Regions from separate parts of the Streptomyces sp. MK7 genome, predicted to be linked through region 1. Evidence: riboswitches for the same ligand, from Rfam matches in the RefSeq annotation. Region 1 holds a riboswitch; each other region holds the start of a gene.
The links. Region 1 has a riboswitch for thiamine pyrophosphate ahead of thiC (phosphomethylpyrimidine synthase ThiC). Riboswitches for the same ligand answer to the same signal wherever they lie in the genome.

Region 1 (7,933 bases):
CCACGAGGCCGCCGTGCTCGACATCCTCGACCACCTGGCCGAGGCCGGCGCCCGCCGCATCGGCCTGCTCACCGGCACCACCACCGACACCTACACCCACCTGTCGACCACCGCCTACCTGCACTGGTGCGAGCGCGTCGGCCAGGACCCGGTGTACGAGGCCTATCCCGCCCACGACCCCTGCGCGGGCGCCGTCGCCGCAGACCGGCTACTCGCCCGCCCCGACCGGCCGGATGCCGTCTACGGGCTGTTCGACCCGAACGGCACCGACCTGCTCGCCGCCGCCCGCCGCTACGGCCTGCGCGTACCCGACGACCTGCTGCTGGTCTGCTGCAGCGAGTCCACGGTGTATGCCAACACCGACCCGCCCATCACCACGCTCTCCCTCAAGCCGCGCCGCATCGGCACGGCGGTGGTACAGCTGCTCATCGACGCCATCGAGGGAGTCGATTCCGACCACCCGGTCGAGCAGGTCATACCGACCGAGCTGATCGTGCGCACCTCGTCCCAGCGGCGCCCACCGCGCACGACCGTCAGCCCGCCACGCGCACCGGAGGGGCACTGAGAAGCCCGGGGAGCACTGGGGGCAGCCGGTCGCGGGATCGCCGAAGACGGCCCAATCGGGGCGAAAGCCGCGGTGAACCGCAGTCCTGCTCCGATTCACCACCCCTGGGTCATCACATGGCGCGATCCGCATTCCTATGATGGGCCCACGACACCGCGGGCCGCTGCGACCAGGCAGTCCGAAGCGGTGCAGATGCGGCGCGATGGTGGAGGGGTCGATGACTCAGGGGGCCGGTCAGGGACCCGAAGTGGAGCGGACGGCGACGCTGCGCGACTTCCGGGTACCCGCGTATGTGAACGAGACCGGTCCGTACGCCCACAACACCCACCCCGCCGAGACCCTCCCGCCGACCGAGGACGGCTACCCGGACGCGTACACGCCCACCCAGCGCGACCTTCCCGTCATCAACCGCGGCGACACACTCCAGGTGACCGTGGACCCGGTCCCCGCACCGGCCGCCCAGCCCGTCACCGGGCCCGGCCCGCTGTACGTCGTCGGGGACGTGCACGGCTATCTCGACCAGTTGGTCGCCGCCCTGCAGGAACAGGGCCTCATCGACTCCGCCGGCCAGTGGTGCGCGGGCACCACGCGGCTGTGGTTCCTCGGCGACTTCACCGACCGCGGCCCGGACGGCATCGGCGTCATCGACCTCGTGATGCGGCTGTCCGCCGAGGCCGCCGCGGCCGGCGGCTACTGCAAGGCCCTCATGGGCAACCACGAACTGCTGCTGCTGGGCGCCAAGCGGTTCGGCGACACCCCCGTCAACTCCGGGGCGGGCACCGCCACCTTCCAGGCCGCCTGGCTGCTCAACGGCGGCCAGAAGTCCGACATGGACCGCCTCCAGGACCACCACCTGCAGTGGATGGCCCGCCTCGACGCCATCGAGGAGGTCGACGGCTATCTGCTCGTGCACTCCGACACCACCGCCTACCTCGACTACGGCGACTCGACCGAAGAGGTCAACGACACCGTCCACGAGACGCTCACGCGCAACGACGCGGACGAGTGCTGGGATCTGTTCCGCAAATTCACCAAACGCTTCTCCTTCCGCGACGAGGGCGGCGCCGACGCCGTGCGCTCCCTCCTCGATACGTACGGCGGCACCCGCATCGTTCACGGCCACAGCCCCATTCCCTACCTGCTGGGCCAAGTCGGCTCCGAGGACGGCGACGACACCGCGGGCCCCGTGGTGGAGGGACCGCACGTCTACGCCGACGGACTGGCCATCGCGATGGACGGCGGCGTGACCATGGCCGGAAAGCTGCTGGTCCAGCAACTTCCGCTGGACGCCTGACCGTTCACCGCGCGAGCTTCCCCCGCCGGACCCGGGCACGGCCGGGCACCCAATGGCACCCAATTTGTGAAAACCCCCTGTCACCGCGCGCCGTCACGGCTCTACCATCGGCTTATCCGTAGCAGGCTCCCCTCCGTTTCTGCCCGACGGCTCGCCGCCGTGCGAGCCCCAAGCCCTACGGAGCATCGGGGGATGCACATGAACAGCGTTCCGCAGCACCTGTTGAGCGAGGACCGCCAGGAATACGAGCGGATCCTCGATGAGGCGCTGCGCTCCGCCCCACACCGCCCGGAACTGGCCGCGCTCGGCCAGCGGCTCAACAGCGAACAGCTGCGCACCATGGCGCTCAACGCCACCGCTCTGATCACCGCGGCTGCCGCCACCGAGTACCACCACTACGTGAAGGTCCGCGAGGAACTGCGCAGGCCCGCACCGTCCACCCCGTCGTCCGCCGGCGACACCGGCTCCGCGGACCTGGGCGCGGCCGCCACCGGGCTCGCCACCACCATGGGCGAGGTCGCCGAGCCCACCGGCGCGGGCGCCGGCGCCGTCGTCGCGGTGCTCGCCCCCGTGCTCGCCGGAGTCGCGGCGGCCCTCTTCCTGCTCGTCGGCTACATCCTGGAGATGCTGGATCCGGCCCCCGCCTTCGCCCGGACCATGGTCACGGCGGGCTGGGTGTTCGGCGCCGTGACCGCGGCCGCGATCGTCGTCGCCGGCACAGGGCTGCTGCTCACTGCCCTGCGCAACCGCCCCTCGCCCGAGACGGGACCGTACGGCGAACTGGGCGCGGAACTCGCCCGGGCCAGGCAGGCCTGGCACGACGCCCTGCTCGAACGCGGCATCGTGCCGTTCCTGCGCGAGGCGCTCGCCGCCTCCGGCTCGGCCGCACACCGTACGGACCCGTCGGCACCGAGCGGCCGCATCCCGCAACTCGGCTACGGCCGGCCCGGTTTCAGCAGCCCCGACGACGGCGTCCCGGGCTCCCGTCCGAGCTTCTCCAGCCCCGACTTCACCAGCCCGGACTTCGGAGGGCCCGAGCACCAGCCGGAGTGACCAGCCCCCGGGGCCGCACCGGCCCGCTCCCGCAGGGGCAGTCGGCTACGGCACCGGCTGGTCCGGGCGGCACAAGCGGTGCCCCCGGACCAGAACGACCACCGTGACGCTTCGCCGCGCTCAGTCGGCGATCGGCAGGTACACCCGGTTGCCCGCGGCCGCGAACTCCTTCGACTTCTGAGCCATGCCCTCCTCGATCTCACTCCGGCTGGTGCCGTGTTCACGCCGGATGTCCTGCGAGATCTTCATCGAACAGAACTTCGGGCCGCACATCGAGCAGAAGTGGGCCGTCTTGGCGGGTTCCGCCGGGAGGGTCTCGTCGTGGAACTCCCGTGCCGTGTCCGGGTCGAGGGCGAGGTTGAACTGGTCCTCCCACCGGAACTCGAAGCGGGCGTCGGACAGGGCGTCGTCCCACTCCTGCGCACCGGGGTGCCCCTTGGCGAGGTCGGCGGCGTGGGCGGCGATCTTGTAGGTGATGACGCCGGTCTTGACGTCGTCACGGTTGGGCAGGCCCAAGTGCTCCTTGGGCGTGACGTAGCAGAGCATGGCCGTGCCCCACCAGGCGATCATCGCCGCACCGATGCCGGAGGTGATGTGGTCGTACGCCGGAGCGACGTCCGTCGTCAGCGGGCCGAGCGTATAGAACGGAGCTTCATCGCAGATCTCCTGCTGAAGGTCGATGTTCTCCTTGATCTTGTGCATCGGGACGTGTCCCGGGCCCTCGATCATGGTCTGTACGTTGAAACGCCTGGCGATGCGGTTGAGTTCCCCGAGCGTGCGCAACTCCGCGAACTGCGCCTCGTCGTTGGCGTCCGCGATGGAGCCCGGCCTGAGGCCGTCGCCCAGGGAGTACGTGACGTCGTAGGCGGCGAGGATCTCGCAGAGCTCCTCGAAGTTCTCGTAGAGGAACGACTCCTTGTGGTGCGCGAGACACCAGGCCGCCATGATCGAGCCGCCGCGCGAGACGATGCCGGTCTTGCGGTTCGCGGTCAGCGGCACATACGCCAGGCGCACGCCGGCGTGGACCGTCATGTAGTCCACGCCCTGCTCGGCCTGCTCGATGACCGTGTCCTTGTAGATCTCCCAGGTCAGCTCCTCGGCCTTGCCGTCGACCTTCTCCAGGGCCTGGTAGAGCGGCACTGTGCCGATGGGGACGGGGGAGTTGCGCAGCACCCACTCACGGGTGGTGTGGATGTTGCGGCCGGTGGAGAGGTCCATGACCGTGTCGGCGCCCCAGCGGGTCGCCCAGGTCATCTTCTCGACCTCCTCCTCGATGGATGAGGTGACCGCGGAGTTGCCGATGTTGGCGTTGACCTTCACCAGGAACCGCTTGCCGATGATCATCGGCTCGATCTCCGGGTGGTTGACGTTGGCCGGCAGCACCGCGCGGCCCGCCGCGATCTCCTCGCGGACGACCTCGGGAGAAACGTTCTCCCGGAGTGCCACGAACTCCATCTCCGGCGTGATCTCCCCGCGGCGCGCGTACGCGAGCTGCGTCACCGCCTGGCCGGCACGCCCCCGCCGCGGCTGGCGCGGCCGGCCCGGGAACACCGCGTCGAGGTTGCGCAGGCCTCCACGCGGCGAGGTGTGCTTGATCCCGTCGTCCTCGGGGCGTACGGGACGGCCCGCGTACTCCTCGGTGTCGCCGCGGGTGATGACCCAGTTCCCCCTCAGCGGTGACAGGCCCCTGCGGACATCGGTGTCGACGAGCGGATCGGTGTATGGGCCCGAGGTGTCGTACAGCGTGACCGACTGCCCGTTGGTGAGGTGCACCTGACGGACCGGCACCCGCAGGTCGGGGCGTGAACCCTCGACATACGCCTTGTGCCAGCCGATGGACTTCCCGGCCTCCTGGGACTTCTCGTCCTGAGCGGAGGCAGGCGTGCGTACGTCCTTGTTGGTCATGAGACCTACTCCCTACGCCGGCATTACCCGGTAACAGGTTCGGCGGTCGACGCAGCGGTTCTCGTCTGCCGACGTTTCATGTGAAACATCACTCGTTCCACGTGAAACATCGCAAAGACGAAGGTCAGCGCCCTCTCAGCCCGGTGCTCCGAGCTCCCGCGTGTGCAAAGGTGTCTACACGCTAGCGTCATTTGTGGCGCGGTGAACAGTGGGCCTCTGCCGTTCTTGCGATGATCTGGTGGTGACCACGACACAGCAGTCCCCCCATGGGCCCCCTCCCGGGAGCGGCGGCGGGCACGGGCACGCGCACAGCCACAGCCATGGACCGGCCGCCCCCGTTTCCCAGCACCTCCGCAAGGTCATCGCGGCCATCCTGATCCCGTTCGCCGCCGCGGTCGTGGTCGGGCTCGTGGTGCTCTGGCCCGGCGGCGCGCCGTCGCACCAGCGCACCGGTGTGGGCTTCGACCGGCAGACACGGCAGGCCACGGTCACCGAAGTGGTGGCGGTGAGCTGCAAGTCGGTGAACGCCTCCGGGGACACGCCGACCGGCGACACCTCGACGGCCGAGGGATCCTCCGCGCAAGCCCAGGCGACCGGTACCTGCAAGAAGGCCACGGTCCGTGTCGACACCGGCAACGACAAGGGGCGCACCTTCACCGAGATCGTGCAGCCGGACCAGTCACGGCAGCTGCACCAAGGCGAGAAGGTCGTGGTCGCCTACGAACCCTCCGCGCCGAAGGAACTTCAGTACTCGGTCACCGACGTCAACCGGCGCTTCCCGATGGCGCTGCTGGCCGGTGTCTTCGCGCTCGCCGTCGTGGTCGTGGGGCGGATGCGGGGCGTCATGGCGCTGATCGCTCTGGCCGTCAGCTTCCTGGTGCTGAACCTGTTCGTCCTGCCCGCCATCCTGCAGGGTTCGAACCCGCTGCTCGTGGCCGTGGTGGGGGCGAGCGCCATCATGCTGATCGCCCTGTACATGTGTCACGGCCTGTCCGCCCGCACATCGGTGGCGGTGCTCGGCACGCTGATCTCGCTGGTGCTGATCGGCATCCTCGGCTCACTGTTCATCGGCTGGGCCGCGCTCACCGGCAACACCGACGACAACACCGGTCTGATCCATGGCCTGTACCCGTCGATCGACATGAGCGGTCTGCTGCTCGCCGGGGTCATCATCGGCTCGCTCGGCGTCCTCGACGACGTGACCGTGACGCAGACCTCGGCGGTCTGGGAGCTGCACGAGGCCAATCCGGCCATGGGCTGGCGCGGGTTGTACCGCGCGGGCATCCGCATCGGCCGGGACCACATCGCGTCCGTCGTCAACACCCTTGTCCTCGCCTACGCGGGCGCGGCGCTTCCGCTGCTGCTGCTCTTCTCCATCGCGCAGAGCAGCGTGGGGACCGTCGCCAACAGTGAGCTGGTCGCGGAGGAGATCGTCCGCACGCTGGTGGGCTCGATCGGCCTGGTCGCCTCCGTGCCGGTCACCACGGCCCTGGCGGCACTCGTGGTCTCGGCCGACCGTACGAGTACCGGGCCGACGCCGGCGCGCGCGATGCCCGGTGTGCCGGCTCCCGCGCGCGGCGGCAGAGGACGACGCCGCAAGCGGTGATCCCGGGGCACCGGATCTCCCGCCGCTTCATGTGACCGGCGTACGCGGTGAAGCGTTACGCCACCGCACACGGCCCGTTGCCGAAACGCTTCAGCCCGCGCTCTGTTCCTCGGCCAGAATGCGCCCCAGCGCCTCGTCGAGGTGCGCGTCGAAGTCGGCCAGAGCGCCCTCCTGGCCCAGCGGCACCAACTTGTCCGTGCGGTCCAGGAACGCCACGAGGGGTGCCGTGGAGGAACGGAACAGCGCCCGGTCGCTGCCGACCTGAAGGCGGATCAGGACCTCGCTCAGCGAGTCCGCGTCCGCGGGCGAGATTCGGACATCGCCGTCCCCGCACGGTGTGCCCACCCCGTCGATCAGCAGCTCCCGCCCGAAGGCCCAGGTCACGGGGGCATCTCCGGGCAAGTGGAACGTCAGCCGCACGGCGTAGGGATCACAGGTCTCATACCGCAGCTCCACCGGGATGCGGAAGGAGAGCTCCTCGGACACGAGAAAGCTCATCATGACCTCTGCCTGTACGGACTCGCGCATCGCTACCCCGTCATCTGCCGTCGACTGGCCGGGAATCATCCCCGTGACACTGGTGGCATCTTGCTGAACGTACACAACAGATCACAAGGAGTAAGTTTTCAGATACTGATAGCGAGTGCGAGGGCGCCGGCACACCGTTCCACCTCGTGCTGCAGTTGCAGCGCCGCGGTCATCAGCCGGTCGTCCTGGTGGGCGGGAAGCGACAGGGCGATCGTCAAAGCCGTCGCGCCCACCGTGATGGGGACGGCCGCGCAGACCGTCCCCAGGGCGTACTCCTGCCGCTCCGTCACCGGCTGCATCCGGCGCATCCGTTCCAGACGCCGCAGGAAGCTGTGATTGTCACGGACCGTGTACGGAGTGACGGACCGCACGGGATAGCGGTCGAGGTGGTCGCGGCGGGCACCGTCGTCCAGCTGGGACAGCAGGCACTGGCCGACGGCGTGCGCATGCCCGGTCTCCCGGAAGCCGGCCCACTCCTCCACCGCCGGGTTGGCCGGGGTGTCGGAGACGCTCATGACCTCGATCTCGCCGTCCCGGTACGTCGCGTAGTACATGGGAGCACCGATCAGATCACGCCATTGTGCGAGCGTCTCGACGATCGTGCTGCGACGTTTCTGCGCGGCTCCGCTGCTGCCGAGTCGCTCGGCCGCCTCGCCCAGGAAGAACAGCCCCCGGTCGCGGTACAGGTAGCCCTCATGGACCAGGGTGCGCAACAGGTGGTAGGCGGTGGGAAGAGCGAGGCCGGTCTCACGGGCCAGCTGTTTCGCCGGGGCGCCGTACTCGTGGCGCGCGACGGTTTCCAGCAGGCGCATCGCGCGCTGCACCGAGCCGATGAGGGTCTGCTGCGGCTGAGCGGCCTGCTGCTCCAGCGCCCTCGCGTAGGACTGCTCCACCGGTGGCGCGGAGCGCGGCTGTGCGGGGAGTCCCGTGGAACGGGACGGCGTCAGGGGGCCGGGACGCGCGTGCGGTCCTGCGGGTGCGG
Region 2 (7,933 bases), on a different contig from region 1:
GACATGGGCACCCTGCTCCCGGGCCACGGCGGCATCATGGACCGCTTGGACTCCCTCCTGCCGACGGCCCCGGTGGTGTGGCTGCTGCTGGTGATCTTCGTCGGCTCCGCCTGAACCGCCTTCACCGAGGCCCCTTCCCGCGCGCGGGAAGGGGCCTCGGCTTGTGCGGGTGGGCCCGGATCGCCACGGAGACTCGTCGCCCGGCGTTCGGAGGTCACGCGGCCCGGCCGCAAGCGCCCTGGAGGCAGGCGGACGAGACCATGCCCGCGTACCTGCGCCTGCGCGAACGCCCGCGGCGCCGCGGCCCTCCCGGAGTGCGGGACGGACGCGGCGCCGCAGGCAGCGGGTGTCGCGGCGCGGTTCGGAACGACCGCGTCAGACGATCATGCTGTACATGTTCCAGCCGGGACCGATCCTGGTCCGCGACGCGAACGGGGCCGTGGCGGTGCCGGTGCCGCGGTAGAACCACAGCACGCCGTCCTTGTCACGGGCGATCAGATCGGGCAGGCCGTCGCGGTTGAGGTCGCTCGGGCCGCGCAGCACGTCGTAGACGTTCCAGCCGGGGCCGATCCTGGTGCGCGCCGCGTACGGCGCGGTGGCGTTGCCGGTGCCCTTGTAGAGCCAGAGCACGCCGCTGGTGTCGCGGGCGACCAGGTCCGCCCTGCCGTCCTTGGTGAGGTCGCCGGTGTCGGCCAGAGCGTTGTACATGTTCCAGCCGGGGCCGATCCTGGTGCGGGTCGCGAAGGGCGCGGCGGTGTTGCCGGTGCCCTTGTAGAGCCAGAGCACGCCGCTGGTGTCGCGGGCGACCAGGTCCGCCCTGCCGTCCCCGGTGAGGTCCCGGGCCCCGGTGATGACCGTGTAGATGTTCCAGCCGGGACCGATCCTGGTGCGCGAGAGGAAGGGGGCGGACGGCTTGCCACTGCCCTTGTAGTACCAGAGCACGCCGGTCCTGTCCCGGGCCACCATGTCACCGGTGCCGTCCGCGCGCAGCGCCGTCAGCGACGTCACCGTGTCGTAGGTGTTCCAGCCGGGACCGACCCGGTAGCGGGTCAGGAACGGCGCGGTGGCGCTGCCGCTGCCCTGGTACTGCCACAGCGTGCCCGACGAGTCCCGGCCGAGGATGTTGTAGCGGTCGGTGCCCGGGTCGGGCGCGGCGCTGTTGACCACGTCGACGTCGGACGTGCGCACCCACGCGATCCGGTGGTTGTAGCGGATCGGGTAGAAGGTGTCGCTCCCCACGACCACCGTGCGGGAACCCGTTCCGGAGCCATCGAAGGTGCCGCTGTTGTAGTACGAGCCGGTCACGGAGGACCCGGCGAGCGTGTACTTCTGTCCGGCGAGGAAGCCGTACTTGGTCAGCGACGCGGTGTTCGAGGCCTGGACCGGCACCCCGGTGCCCGCGTAGGCGGCGTCCTCGGGGTAGGTGCGGCCGTACACCGGGACCGAGCTGAGGCCCGCCTTGGGCGTGATCACGCTCCGGGTGCCGACGGCGGCGGCGAACTGGCCGCCCGGGTTGTAGAACCAGGCCTTCTGACCGCCGTACCAGATGGCGGTCCAGTCCCCGCTCGTCCCGGCGACGACGTACTCCCCGCCGGCGACGACCTTGTCGCCCCAGTTCCAGCCCTCGGTCGCACTCGCACTGCCCAGGTACGGGTCGGTAAGGGGAGCGGAGCCGGTGGACGGCGACGTGTACAGGTAGGTGAAGTTGGCCGGCTGGGGGGTGACCGCCGCGCCGTTGTCGGTGAGCTTGGGCTGGTTGGCCGTGGTGAACGGCGGTACCACACGGATCAGCTGTCCGGCCGTGTAGACGCCGCCGGACCCGCCGGCCCCGGTCGGAGCGCCCAGCAGCTGCATGTAGTGGTTCCAGTCCCAGAAGGGCCCCGGGTCCCAGTGCTGGGACCGGACGTTGGCATCCAGGACGCCCGGCACCTCGTCGTGGCCGATGATGTGCTCACGGTCCAGCGGGATGTCGTACTTGGTCGCCAGGTACTTCACCAGCGCGGCGGAGGACTCGTACTCCGGTTCGGTGTACCAGCTGCCGTCCTTGATCGCGTAGCCCTCGTGCTCGATGCCGATCGAGTGCATGTTCATGCTCTTGTTGCCGGCATGCCACGCCTCGTCCTTGTTCTCGACCATCTGGGTGACCAGGCCGTCGGAGGCGCGGATCAGGTAGTGGGCACTGGCGTAGGTGTTGGAGTTCTGGAAGGACGCCAGCGAACCGTCGTAGGTGCCCTCGGTGTCGTGCAGCAGGATGTACCGGATCTCGTGGCCGGTCGTGGGGCGGCTCGCGACGCCGTAGTTGCCCCAGTCGGTGTTGTCGGTGGCGCTGTTCTGCTTGTACGCGGCGGGGCGGAAGTCGCAGTTCAGTCCGGACGGGCAGTCGGGGGCCGGGGCGGCGGCCGCGGTGGCCGCGGCCAGGTCGAGGTCCGAGGACATCTTCGGCCGCACCGACGGGTCGGCCGGCAGGCTGACGTTCTGGCCGTCCGTGGTGACCCGCTGCTCACCGGTCTTGATCGACTCGTACACGCGCTTGGCGAAGAGCTCCGCGCCCTTGTGGTCCGGGGCCTGGCCGGCGCGGGCGACGGCCGGGTACCAGGCGCCCGGGTCGGCCGACAGCGAGCCGGTGGCGTCCTTCTGGTACCGGGCGAGGAGTGCGGCGCCCGCCCGGATGCTCTGCCCCGTGTCGCTCTGCACCTTCTCCGGCGAGACGTCGATGAGGCCGGCCGCCCTGTCCAGGGTGTGCAGCCGCGGGTCACTGGTGTCGACCGGCTTCTCGTGCAGGCTCTTGAGCGCCCGCTGGGCGTTGAAGTGCTTCTCGATGGCCGGGTCGCCGCTGAGGTTCATGTGGTCGAGCAGGCGCTCGCGCTCGTCGGCGTCGCCGCCGTGGCCGTTCCCGAGGTCCTCGGAGTCGACGTCCGTGAGGCCCATGACGTTGTAGGCGCCGGTGGTGCTGGGCAGCCCGCCGTGGTCCTCCCAGAGCGTCTGCCGGTACGAGACCGCCATGAGCACGCTCTGCGGGACGTGGAATTCCGCGGCGGCGTGCTCGAACTCGCTCTGCAGTCGGGCTCCCGGGACAGCGGCCTGTGCGCCGTTCGAGCCGAGGAGGCCGGGCGCCGCCAGGGCCAGCGTTCCCGCGGTCGTGGCGACGGCCGCGACCGCGGCCGCACCGTAGACGAGCAGTCTTCTCTTCCTGCGGTCTCTGCGATGGCCGGCGTTCAAGTCCCCACCCCTTGTGGTCATGACGTTCAGGTCGGTGCGCAGCCCGGAGCGCGGGCTCACAGCCATGCCCTTCAGCGTTGAAGGAGTGCTTGGCGTCACCAGTGGGATCGGTGGGACGATCACCGAACCGGCTGGTGCGTGGCCGTCCGGGGGCGGCACCTTTCAGCGGAGTGGAAATGCGAAAAACAGGGCGGGAAGCCGCGGGGGACACCGGATGAACGCCCCCCGCAAATGCCTCAGTTCAGAGGTCAGGAGGGCGGCTGCGGTGATGCTGATCACAGTCCAGTCGCGAACGACGGTCGGGTGTGGGTCACTGCGCCGACTCCGGGTCGTCAGGTTCGCGCGGAGCGGGAAGCAGCACCCGATGATGAAGTACGGGGATTGATCTGGAACCGCACTCATCACGGCCGGCCCGCAATAGCCGGCGCAGGTCCCGCGCAACACTCCTGCGGAGCTCCTACGGGCACGGCGACGCGCTGGCTGATGCCCTCGGCTCGCTCCAGCTGCTCGGAGTGCCCGGGAGGCTCAGCAAGTTGCTTCGGGACGAAGAAGCCGGGAGTCAGAGGCCGTCGCGCTCGATCAGCGAGCCATCGGGGCCCAGTGTGTACAAGCGCGGCGGATCCATGGTTTCCACGGCTCTGCGCAACTCCGCCTCCTGCTCTGCTCGGTCAGGCTCGCGCGGGTCCCGCACGTGGAATCCGTGGAGTCGGATGTTGTCTGCGTCGACGTCGTCCGGCTCGGGAAATCCCTCCTGGATGAAGCCGCAGAGCGCTCGCAGTGCGTCTTCGCCCAGCTCCAGGGGGTGAAACGGCAGGGAGTACGGCTCTTCCTCCTCGCCGGGCCACGGGGCGATTTCAGCCGGGCGGTCACCGGCCCAATAGGGCAGTTCGAAGGGGAGCGGTTCGCCGATGTTCTCGATGATGCCGCTGTCCGGCGACAGGCTCAGGGAGCGGACCAGGCGCCCGTCCTCCCACACGGCGAACGCCAGCCAGTCGACGACACTGTGCATGGCGTGCAAGACGAGCCGTCGGCCGGCACTTGCCGCCACGAGGTGCTCCGGAAGCTGCGAAGGGGCGTCGATCATCACCCTCTGATCACCTATGACCTCTGCGCCCGGCCAGCTGGCTGCGTACACCGTTCCTTTCGGCGGGTACACGCCGTCGTAGAGATTCGAGCCCTCGCACTCCTCGATCTCCCCGCCCGGATACAGCCGCCGCACCATGGTGGCCGTCCGATCACGGTCTGCCGCCCCCACGCGTCGCAGCAAGCCCGGCACGTGGCCGTCGGCGTACACCAGCAGTCCTGTCCTGGCTCCCAAAGCCCCTCCCCGGAGCGTTGCCCTTGATGGCGGACGCACCATAGCCGGGCGCACTGACAACGAGGCGCCTCAGCCTGCCTGCCTGGCTGTGCCGTCTCTGGGCCGTCCGAGACCCCCCGGGGGCCGACCAGCGACTACCGCCAGCGACAGGTGCCCCGACCGGCAGCCCCAGGTCACCCGAGTGGATCTGCGACACTGGTACCACCATGCCCAAGCCCGGAGAACTCACTTTCGTCGCCCCGCGCGGAGCCAAGAAGCCGCCGCGGCACCTTGCCGATCTGTCGCCCGCCGAGCGCAAGGAGGCCGTGGCCGCGATCGGTGAGAAGCCGTTTCGTGCCAAGCAGCTCTCGCAGCACTACTTCGCGCGGTACGCGCACGACCCGGAGCAGTGGACCGACATCCCGGCCGGCTCCCGGGCAAAGCTGCGCGAGGAGCTGCTTCCCGAGCTGATGACGGTCGTACGGCATCTGTCGACCGACCAGGGGACCACCCGCAAGACGCTGTGGCGGCTGTTCGACGGCACGCTCGTGGAGTCGGTGCTGATGCGTTACCCGGACCGGGTGACCATGTGCATCAGCTCGCAGGCCGGGTGCGGGATGAACTGCCCGTTCTGTGCCACCGGGCAGGCCGGGCTCGACCGGAACCTGTCGACCGCCGAGATCGTGCATCAGATCGTGGACGGCATGCGGGCTCTGCGGGACGGCGAGGTGCCCGGTGGTCCGGCGCGGCTGTCCAACATCGTCTTCATGGGCATGGGCGAGCCGCTCGCCAACTACAACCGGGTGATCCGTGCCATCCGCGCGCTGACCGACCCCGAGCCGGACGGGCTGGGGCTCTCCCAGCGCGGGATCACCGTCTCCACGGTGGGCCTGGTCCCGGCGATCCACCGGTTCGCCGACGAGGGCCTCAAGTGCCGGCTCGCCATCTCCCTGCACGCCCCCGACGACGAGCTGCGCGACACCCTCGTCCCCGTGAACACGCGGTGGAAGGTGCGGGAGGTGCTGGACGCCGGCTTCGAGTACAGCGCGAAGTCCGGGCGCCGGCTGTCCATCGAGTACGCGCTGATCCGGGACATCAACGACCAGGCCTGGCGCGGCGACCGGCTCGGCCGCCTTCTCAAGGGCAAGCCGGTGCACGTCAATCTGATCCCGCTCAACCCGACCCCCGGCTCGAAGTGGACCGCTTCACGCCCCGAGGACGAGAAGGCGTTCGTCGAGGCGATCGCGGCGCACGGGGTGCCGGTGACCGTCCGGGACACCCGCGGGCAGGAGATCGACGGGGCCTGCGGTCAGCTGGCGGCCACCGAGAGGTAGCCGGACGGTGGCCGGTCGACGCCCGGGTGGTGGCCTGGTGACGCCCGGGCGGTAGTCTGTGGCCGTCCATATCTTCATATTCCGACAGGGGAGCGCCACAGCGCTGAGAGTGCGGCACCGGCCGCAGACCCTCTGAACCTCGCCCAGGTCATTCTGGGTAGGAAGTTCGGTCATCACTCGAGCTGTTGCGCCCTGCCCGGGCATCCTCGCGGGTCCCGGGCGGGGCCGCGTCTCTTCCTGGCCAACCCCCAGGAGGAAATCCAGTGCACAACAAGACGTTCGTCGCCGTGGCGGTCGGACTCGGCCTCGTCACGCTGTCCGCGTGCGGGTCGACCGACGGCAAGGGGACGGCCAAGGCCGCCGACTCCAAGACCGTGACCCTCGTGAGCCACGACTCGTGGGCCGCCTCCAAGAGCGTCGTCGCCGCCTTCGAGAAGACCTCCGGCTACACCGTCAAGGTCCTCAAGGACGGCGACGCCGGCCAGGCCGTCAACAAGGCAGTCCTCACCAAGGACCACCCGCAGGGCGATGTCTTCTTCGGCGTCGACAACACCCTGCTCTCCCGCGCCCTCGACAACGGTCTGTTCCAGCCGTACCAGCCCAAGGGCTCCGACCTGGTGCTGCCCGAGTACCGGGTCGACGAGGCCAAGCACCGGGTCACGCCGATCGACTCCGGCGACATCTGCGTCAACTACGACAAGAAGTACTTCGCCGACCACAAGCTGACCCCGCCGGCCTCCTTCGACGACCTCGTCAAGCCGCAGTACAAGAACCTGCTCGTCACCGAGAACGCCGCCACCTCCTCGCCCGGCCTCGGCTTCCTGCTCGGCAGCGCCGCCACGTACGGTGACGACGGCTGGCAGGGCTACTGGAAGAAGCTCAAGGCCAACGGCGTCAAGGTCGTCGACAGCTGGGAGCAGGCCTACAACCAGGAGTTCTCCGGATCCGCCGGCGGCAAGAAGGCCAAGGGCGACCGGCCGCTCGTCGTCTCCTACGCCTCCTCGCCGCCCGCCGAAGTCGTCTACGCCGACCCGAAGCCGAAGACCGCGCCGACCGGGGTGGCGTACGGCACCTGCTTCCGGCAGATCGAGTACGCGGGACTGCTCGACAACGCCCGCAACACCAAGGGCGGCAAGGCGTTCCTCGACTTCCTGCTCACCAAGCGGTTCCAGGAGGACATGCCGCTGAACATGTTCGTCTACCCGGTGACCAAGGGCGCCCAGGTGCCTTCGGAGTTCACCGAGTACGGCCCCCAGGCCGAGCACCCCGAGACCATGGCGCCCGACAAGATCGCCGCCAACCGTGACCAGTGGGTCAAGTCGTGGACCTCGCTCGTCCTGAAGTAGCCGACGGCACGGACCGTACGGGCAGCCGTAAGGGGAACGCGGCGCGGCTCGGCCTGATGGCCGTGCCCGTCGCGTTCTTCGCGGTGTTCTTCGCCTGTCCCGTCGCCGCGATCGTCCGGCGCGGTCTGAAGGACGACGGGTCCTGGCACGTCGGGCGGATCGTGGACGTGCTCGGACAGTCCGACATCCGGCACGTGCTGTGGTTCACCACCTGGCAGGCGCTCGCCTCCACCGCGCTCACCCTGCTGGTCGCGCTGCCCGGCGCGTATGTCCTCGCCCGCCTCGACTTCCCCGGCCGCCAGGTCCTGCGGGCCGTGGTCACCGTCCCGTTCGTGCTGCCCACCGTCGTCGTCGGCACCGCCTTCCTCGCCCTGGTCGGGCGCGGGGGGCTGCTCGACGAACTGTGGGGCCTGCGGCTGGACACCACGGTCTGGGCGATCCTGCTGGCCCACGTCTTCTTCAACTACGCGGTCGTCGTACGGACGGTGGGCGGGCTGTGGTCCCAGCTCGACCCGCGGCAGGAGGAGGCCGCCCGGATGCTGGGCGCCTCGCCGCTGACGGCCTGGCGCAAGGTCACCCTGCCCGCCCTGGCCCCGGCCCTCGCCGCCGCCGCGCTCATGGTCTTCCTGTTCACCTTCACCTCCTTCGGCGTGGTGCAGATCCTGGGCGGCCCCACCTTCTCCACCCTCGAGGTGGAGATCTACCGGCAGACCTCCGAGATCTTCGACCTGTCCACC
Region 3 (7,933 bases), on a different contig from region 1:
GAAGGAACAGCGCTACTCCTACCAGGAGGAACCGGGCGACGGGCCGGAGCTGTGAGGTCTTCCCCCCGGCTGCCGCCCGTCCGGCCGCTCAGCCGTCCCTGAGCTTCTTCAGCCGTTCCACGTCCGCCGCGTGGCCCTCCTTGCCGCCGGGGGTTTCGATGATCAGGGGGACGCCCTCGGTGGCGGGGTGGGTCAGCAGGGCGCGGAAGGGGTCCTCGCCGATGTGGCCGGCGCCGATGTTCTCGTGACGGTCCTTGTGTGCGCCCACCACGTCCTTGGAGTCGTTGGCGTGGATCAGCTTCAGCCGGCCGGCGCCGACCGTGTCCACCAGCAGGTCCAGGGTCTGGTGCATGCCGCTCGGGCCGGTCAGGTCGTGCCCGGCGGCGAAGACGTGGCAGGTGTCCAGGCACACGCCCAGCCTCGGATGGTTCTCCAGCGCCTCGAAGTACGGCCCGAAGTCCCAGGTCCGGGAGCAGAGTGAGGCGCCCTGGCCCGCGGTCGACTCCAGGAGCAGGTACGGATCGTCGTCGTGGGTGAGCTCGTCCAGCAGCGGCAGCATGTGCGTGCGCACCTGCTTCAGCGCCACGGCCCGTTCCCGGCCGCCGGTCGCGCTCCCCGTGTGCACGACGACGCCCAGCGCGCCGATCTCCCGGCCGCGCCGCAGCGAGTGCCGCAGCGACGCCACCGACCGCTCGACGGTCGCCTCGGTGTGCGAGCCGAAGTTGATCAGGTATGGCGCGTGGACGTACGCCGGTATCGATTCCTCCGCGCAGGCCGCGCGGAACTCCTCGTCCTGCCTGGCACTGCCCGCGGGCGTGGCCCAGCCGCGCGGATTGGCGACGAAGACCTGCACGGTCTCGGCGCCCAGCTCACGGGCGTAGGACAGGCCCACGGAGCTCAGACCGCCCGCGACGGGCACATGGCTGCCCACGGGGTTGCGGGAGCGGCCCGGGAGGGACGGAAGGGCGCGGGGAGTGGGGGAGTGCTCACTGCTCACCCGTTCAGGGTGTCACGTGGCAGGGGGGCGCCGGCGGCGGGCCGCCGTGATCCCGGTCTCCTCGCCGACGGCGGCGACCGCCGTCACCTGATGGTGATCGTTATCGTCGAGCCCTTGGGCGCCCGCTCGCCGCCGTCCACCGACTGCTTCTTGACGGTGTCGCCGAACAGCCCGAGGATCCCGCGGTCCTCCTCGACCTTGAAGCCGGCCTGCTGGAGCGTCTTCTTGGCGTCGTCGACGCTGTCGCCGGTCACGTCCGGCACCTCGACCATCTCCGGGCCCTTGGACAGCGTCAGCGTGACCGTGTCGCCCTCGGCGGCCTTGCCGCCGCCCGCCGGGGTCTGCGCGGCGACCTGCCCCTTGTCGTACTCGGAGTTGATCCGCTGCGGTGCGACCGTCACCTTCAGGCCCGCGTCCTGAAGGTCGGACCTCGCCTCGTCCGGGTCCTCGCCGGTGACGTCCGGCACGTCCACCGGGCGGCCCTTGCTGACGACGACCGCGATCGCCGAGCCGGCGTGCCGCTCCGTGCCCGCCTCGGGGTCCGTGCTGATCACCGAGCCCTTGGGGACGCCATCGCTGAAGGCCCGGCTCACCATGCCCGGCTCCAGCCCGGCCTTCCTCAGCAGGCGCTGCGCCTCACCCAGCGGGCGCCCCTTCAGGGCGGGCACCTTCACCGTCTCCGGGCCGTCGGAGACGGTGAGCGTCACCGAGTCGTGGCTGCGGATCCGGGTGCCCGCCTCGGGGTCCGTGCTGATGACCGTGCCCCGCGCGACCGTGTCGCTGTAGGCGTGCCTGACGTCCTTGACCTCGAGACCGGCCGCGTCGAGCCGCTGCCGCGCCTGCGTCTCCGTCTTCGCCAGCAGCGGCGGGACCTTGGTGAACTGGCCGGAGTTGATGTACCACACGCCGCCGCCGACCCCGAGGACCAGCAGGACGGCGGCGACCACGGTCAGCAGGACGCGCCGGGGCCGGCGGGCCGGACGCCGCGGCGCGGGGGGAGTCTCCAGGCGGCTGGTGCGGTGGACCGCCGCCTCGGCCGCCGAGGCCTCGTCCTCCTCGTTCACGGGCAGCGGGCGCGGCACCGTCAGCGCCCGGGGTATGACGCTCGTACGGTCCTCGGCGTTGTCGTGGTCCTCGGTGAGTGCCTGCGGCGGCACCGCGTCCAGCTGCTCCGGGCCGAGCGCAGCGCGGGCCTCGCGGGCCCGCGCCAGCAGCGCCACCGCGTCGTGCGGCCGTACCTCCGGGTTGCGGGCGGTGGCCGTCGCCACGAGCTCGTCCAGCTCGTACGCCAGCCCCGGCACGGCGGCCGACGGAGCGGGCACGTCCTCGTGGAGGTGCTGGTAGAGCACCTGGGCGGGGCTCTCCCCCTGATGGGGCTTGCCACCGGTCAGCATCTCGTAGAGCACGACCCCGCACGCGTACACATCGACCCGGGGGTCGGCGGTGCCCTGTTCGATCTGCTCGGGGGCGAGGTAGGAGACGGTGCCGAGGACCGCGCCGGTGGTGTTCGTCACCGTGTCCACGGCCCGCACCAGACCGAAGTCGGCGACCTTGACCCGGCCGTCGTCCCCTATCAGGACGTTCTCCGGCTTCATGTCGCGGTGCACGAACCCGGCGCGGTGCGCGGCGCCCAGCGCGGCGAGCACCGGCTCCAGGATGTCCAGGGCGGCGCGCGGCTGCAGCGCCCCGCGCTCGCGCAGCACGTCGCGCAGGGTGCAGCCGGAGACGTACTCCATGGCGAGATAGACGTACGACCCGTCGGTGCCCTGGTCGAAGACCTGCACGACGTTGGGGTGGTCCAGGCGGGCCACCGACTTGGCCTCCCGTATGAACCGCTCGACGAAGGACCCGTCGGCCGCGAGTGAGGGGTGCATCACCTTCAGCGCGAGGACGCGGTCCAGGCGGGTGTCCAGGCCCCGGTAGACCGTGGCCATCCCGCCGACGGCGATCCGCGCGTCGACGCGATAACGGCCGTCGAGCACCTGCCCGACCAATGGGTCCTGAAGGGTCGTATCCACGCAGGCGAGTGTACGAGCCACGACGGACACGGACCGCTCCCAGTCGCTCTCCACGGCCCGACTGCAGCCGACCTGTGACGCGCTGCACACAAGCCCGCGGCCGGCCGTGCGGGAGCCTCGGCCAGTCGTGCGGGAGCCTGCGGGCAGTCGTGCCTCCCTCAGTGCTCAACGCCTGGGAGGTACCCCCAGGCGGCACGGGTGGGCGCAGGCGGACCCCGCCGGCGCGGCGAGCGAACCCCGCTCCGCAACCCGCGAGCACCTAGAAGGCCGGACGCTCCGGATCCAGCACGGCCAAGCCCTCCGCAGGAGAAGACGCCTCGGCGAAGTGCCGCTTGGGGATCCGCCCCGCCAGCCGCGCCATCCGCCCCGCCGCCACCGCATGCCGCATCGCCTCGGCCATCACCGCCGGCTTCTGCGCCCGCGTCACCGCCGAGGCGAGCATCACCCCCGCACACCCCAGCTCCATGGCCAGCGCCACGTCCGAGGCCGTGCCGGCGCCCGCGTCCAGGATCACCGGCACGCGCGCGTGCTCGACGATCAGCTGGAAGTTGTGCGGGTTGCGGATGCCCAGCCCGGACCCGATGGGCGAGCCCAGCGGCATGATCGCCGCACAGCCCACGTCCTCGAGCCTGCGCGCCAGCACCGGGTCGTCGTTGGTGTACGGCAGCACCGTGAAGCCGTCGTCGACCAGCGTCTCCGCCGCGTCCAGCAGCTCGATCGGGTCCGGCAGCAGCGTCCGCTCGTCGGCGATGACCTCCAGCTTGATCAGGTCGGTGCCCAGCGCCTCGCGCGCGAGACGGGCCGTGAGCACCGCCTCGCCCGCCGTGAAGCAGCCCGCCGTGTTGGGCAGCACCCGGATGCCCAGCTTCTCCAGCACCGACAGCACGGAGCCGTGCACCGAGGGGTCCACCCGGCGCATGGCAACGGTGGTCAGCTCCGTGCCGGACGCCACCAGGGCCCGCTCCAGCACCTCCAGGCTGGGCGCACCGCCCGTGCCCATGATCAGCCGGGACGCGAAGGACGTGTCACCGAGGACAAGCAGATCGTCGGCCATGGGTCAGCCTCCCTGCACGGCGGTCAGCACTTCGACGCGGTCGCCCTCGCTCAGGGTCGTGGACGGCCACTGCGCGCGCGGGACCACGGTCTCGTTGAGGGCGGCGGCCACCCCGGAGGGCGCCGCGGTCAGGCTCCGCACGACGGTGTCCAGCACGGTGCCGGGCGAGATACGGCGGGGCTCGCCGTTGACGGAGATGTTCACGCGGGCTGCTCCATCGGGACGGCGGCGAACCGCCGCGGGGTGAAGGGACGGACCTCGTCCGGGAGTTCGCCGGTGGTCAGGACGTGGGCCATGGCGTCACCGGTGACCGGCGTGAGCAGCACGCCGTTGCGGTAGTGGCCGGTGGCCAGCAGCAGCCCGTCCAGCTCGGTCGGGCCGAGCAGCGGCGCGTTGTCGGGTGAGCCGGGGCGCAGCCCGGCCCGGGTCTCGGTCAGCGGCAGCTCGGTGATCCCGGGGGCCAGGTCGTGGGCGTCGCGCAGCAGCTCGTACACCCCGCCGGCCGTCACCGTGGTGTCCCAGCCCAGCTCCTCGCTGGTGGCGCCGATGACCAGCTCGCCGCTGACCCGCGGCACCAGATAGACGTGGCTGCCGCGCACCATGGCCCGCACCGTGCGGCTCAGGAACGGCGCGTAGCGCTTGGGCACGGTCAGCCGCAGCACCTGCCCCTTGACCGGCCGAACCGGTGGCAGCACCTCGTCCGGCACCCCGGCCAGCTGCCCGCTGCGGCTGCCCGCGGCGAGCACCACCTGTTCCGCGCCGAGCTCCGTGCCGTCGCGCAGCACACAGCCCGTGGCCCGGTCCCCCCGCACGGTGAGCCGCTCGGCCCACGCGCGGTGGAGGACCACCCCGGCCCGCTCGCACGCGGCGACCAGGGCGGCGGCGAGCCGCCGCGGGTCGATCTGGTGGTCGCCGTCCACCCGGAGCCCGCCGCGCACGCCCGGCGCGAGCATCGGCTCCAGGCGCCGGCAGTCCCGCCCGGACAGCCACTCCGACTCCAGGCCCGAGGCGCGCTGAAGGCCGTGCAGTTCCCGCAGGTGGGCACGGTCGTCGGCGTCCAGCGCCACGGCGAGCGTGCCGCAGCGGCGGTAGCCGAGGTCGTGGCCGGTCAGCTCGGTCAGCTCGGCCGCGAAGTCCGGATAGCGGCGGGCCGAGGCGAGGTTCAGCCCGAGCAGGGTCTGCTCGCCGTAGTGCAGTTCGGTGACGGCGGCCAGCATTCCGGCCGCCACCTGCGCGGCCCCACCGCCCGGCTCGGGGTCCACCACGGCCGTGGCGAACCCGCGCTGCGCGGCCCGCCAGGCCGTCACGAGCCCGATGATCCCGCCCCCGATGACCAGGACGTCTGACGTACGTGGCAACGACATGGGCGTCCAGCCCCTCCCTTCGCCGGCATGACCCGGATCAGGTTCGTACGGTCGGAGGCCGCCAGCCTCCCTCTCAGCCCGGTGCGTCCGGGCTCCCGCGAGTGCTTGTCGGGGGCCACCCTAGCCCCTGCGGCAGAGCACTCGTAAGGGAGCCTCTCGCATGCCCCCTGACCGACCGAACCGTCGGTGACTATGGTGATCAGGTGAGCGAGCAGACGCAGGAACAGGGCATGTCACAGCCGCGGCGGGTGGTCGTCGTGGGCGCGGGCATGGCCGGTGTGCAGACCGCGGTCGCCCTGCGCGAGCAGGGCTTCGCCGGCACCGTCACGCTGATCGGCGCCGAACCCCACCAGCCCTACGACCGGCCGCCGCTGTCCAAGGCCGTCCTGCTCGGCAAGGCCGAGGGCTCGGCCTTCGACGTCGACTTCGAGTCGCTCGGCCTCGAACTGCGGCTCGGCTGCGAGGCGCTCGCCGTCCGCCCCGACGCCCATGTGCTCGACACCTCCGAGGGACCGGTGCCCTACGACGTCCTCGTCGTCGCCACCGGCGCCGAGCCGATCCGGCTCCCCGGCGCCGAGGGCGTCCCCGGCGTCCATCTGCTGCGCACCCTGGACGACGCCGAACGGCTGCGGCCCGTGCTCGCCGAGCAGCACGACATCGTGGTCGTCGGCGCGGGCTGGATCGGCGCCGAGTTCGCCACCGCCGCCCGCGAGGCGGGCTGCGCGGTGACCGTGGTGGAGGCCGCGGACCGGCCGCTCGCCGAGGCCCTGCCCGCCGAGGTGGCCGCGCCGATGACCACCTGGTACGCCGACAGCGGCGCCGAGCTGCGGACGCACGCGCGCGTGGCACGCGTCGAGCCCGGCGCGGTGGTGCTCGACGACGGCTCGCGGCTGCCCGCGGGCGCCGTCGTCGTGGGCATCGGCGCGCGCCCCGCGACCGCCTGGCTCGCCGGTTCGGGCATCGCGCTGGGGGAGCGGGGGGAGGTGCTCGCCGACGACCATCTGCGCACGTCCGTGCCGGACGTGTACGCCGTCGGGGACTGCGCCTCCTTCCCCTCCAAGCGGTACGGCGAGCGGCTGCTGGTCCACCACTGGGACAACGCGCTCCAGGGCCCGCGCACGGTCGCCGCCGACATGATCGGGCTGACCCCCGCCGCCTACGACCCGGTGCCGTACTTCTGGTCCGAGCAGTTCGGCCGCTTCGTGCAGTACGCCGGTCACCACACGTCCGCCGACGCCACCGTCTGGCGCGGCGAGCCGTCCGGCCCGGCGTGGACGGTCTGCTGGCTGCGCGGAGACCGGCTGGTCGCCCTGCTGGCGGTCGGCCGGCCGCGGGACCTGGCGCAGGGCAGACGGCTGATCGAGGCCGGCACGCCGATGGACCCGGAGCTGCTGGCGGACCCGGCCAGGCCGCTGAAGGCGGCCACGGCGTAGGGCGCCACGCGGTGCGCCGCGGGGTTTCGAGGGGCGCCGCAGGGCGCCGTACGTGCGATGTTCTCCTGCGGGTTCTCCCAGGCGGACGGGCCTGACTTCCGACTGTCGGTGGCGGATGGCAGGCTTGGATCCGTGACCGAGATTGACGCGAAGATCGATGCTCTCGTCCCCGCCTGGCTCACCCTCCCCGAGATCGCCGAGATGCTCGGCGTCGAGGTGACGAGGGTGCGGCAGCTGGTGAAGGAGGGCCAGCTCATCGCCGTACGCCGTGGTGAGAACCGCGCGCTGCACGTGCCCGCCGCCTTCATCGACGGTGACAAGGTCGTCAAGGGCCTGTCCGGGACCTTGACGCTCCTGCGGGACGACGGCTTCACGGTCGAAGAGATGATCGAGTGGCTCTTCACCCCCGACCCGACCCTGCCCGGCACCCCCGCGCAGGCCCTGAGCGAGAATCGCGGCACGGAGGTGAAGCGCCGCGCCCAGGCGCTTGCCGTCTGACCGGTACCGCCTGAACAACCCGTCCGGCGTACGGGCCACGGCGGGGCGGCCACGGCCGCTTCGCCACCGCCGCTCCGCCGCGGCCCGTACGCCCTCGACACACCGCGCCGACAACGCACCACCGCACCGAACCGGGGGAATCCACCCATGCCCGTGCCCGACACCGCCGCAGCCGCCGCCCGTGACCGGCTCGCCGACGCGCGCCTGTACCTGTGCACGGACGCCCGTACCCGCCAGGGCGACCTGCCCGGGTTCCTCGACGCGGTGCTGGCGGGCGGGGTCGACATCGTGCAGCTGCGCGACAAGGGCATGGAGGCGGGGGATGAGCTGGAGCACCTTCAGGTGTTCGCCGACGCCTGCGCCCGCCACGGCAAGCTGCTCGCCGTCAACGACCGCGCCGACGTCGCCCACGCCGCCCGCGCGGACGTGCTCCACCTCGGCCAGGACGACCTGCCGGTGCCCGCGGCCCGCGCGATACTCGGCGACGGCGTCCTGATCGGCCGCTCCACGCACGCCGAGTCCGAGGCCGCCGCGGCCGCCGTCCAGGACGGCGTGGACTACTTCTGCAC

Region 2: another riboswitch for thiamine pyrophosphate. It lies ahead of R2S09_RS12630 (thiamine ABC transporter substrate-binding protein); the one in region 1 lies ahead of thiC (phosphomethylpyrimidine synthase ThiC).
Region 3: another riboswitch for thiamine pyrophosphate. It lies ahead of thiO (glycine oxidase ThiO); the one in region 1 lies ahead of thiC (phosphomethylpyrimidine synthase ThiC).

What each region holds. Positions count from the first base shown of each region.
Region 1 covers NZ_JAVACL010000001.1:433,896-441,828, reverse strand. Annotated here, with positions in the region: gene R2S09_RS02000 (LacI family DNA-binding transcriptional regulator) at 1-565, shown strand, start outside; gene R2S09_RS01995 (metallophosphoesterase family protein) at 768-1,859, shown strand; gene R2S09_RS01990 (hypothetical protein) at 2,052-2,912, shown strand; gene thiC (phosphomethylpyrimidine synthase ThiC) at 3,033-4,817, opposite strand; TPP riboswitch at 4,810-4,987, opposite strand; gene R2S09_RS01980 (YibE/F family protein) at 5,059-6,423, shown strand; gene R2S09_RS01975 (SsgA family sporulation/cell division regulator) at 6,514-6,951, opposite strand; gene R2S09_RS01970 (IclR family transcriptional regulator) at 7,050-7,933, opposite strand, start outside.
Region 2 covers NZ_JAVACL010000008.1:35,190-43,122, forward strand. Annotated here, with positions in the region: gene R2S09_RS12610 (phosphatidate cytidylyltransferase) at 1-114, shown strand, start outside; gene R2S09_RS12615 (N-acetylmuramoyl-L-alanine amidase) at 376-3,219, opposite strand; gene R2S09_RS12620 (DUF6928 family protein) at 3,779-4,513, opposite strand; gene rlmN (23S rRNA (adenine(2503)-C(2))-methyltransferase RlmN) at 4,744-5,850, shown strand; TPP riboswitch at 5,927-6,032, shown strand; gene R2S09_RS12630 (thiamine ABC transporter substrate-binding protein) at 6,114-7,196, shown strand; gene R2S09_RS12635 (iron ABC transporter permease) at 7,253-7,933, shown strand, end outside.
Region 3 covers NZ_JAVACL010000005.1:157,453-165,385, reverse strand. Annotated here, with positions in the region: gene R2S09_RS09470 (sulfite oxidase-like oxidoreductase) at 1-55, shown strand, start outside; gene R2S09_RS09465 (deoxyribonuclease IV) at 89-997, opposite strand; gene pknB (Stk1 family PASTA domain-containing Ser/Thr kinase) at 1,081-3,015, opposite strand; gene R2S09_RS09455 (thiazole synthase) at 3,275-4,069, opposite strand; gene thiS (sulfur carrier protein ThiS) at 4,073-4,273, opposite strand; gene thiO (glycine oxidase ThiO) at 4,270-5,433, opposite strand; TPP riboswitch at 5,431-5,542, opposite strand; gene R2S09_RS09440 (FAD-dependent oxidoreductase) at 5,637-6,866, shown strand; gene R2S09_RS09435 (Rv2175c family DNA-binding protein) at 6,999-7,364, shown strand; gene thiE (thiamine phosphate synthase) at 7,518-7,933, shown strand, end outside.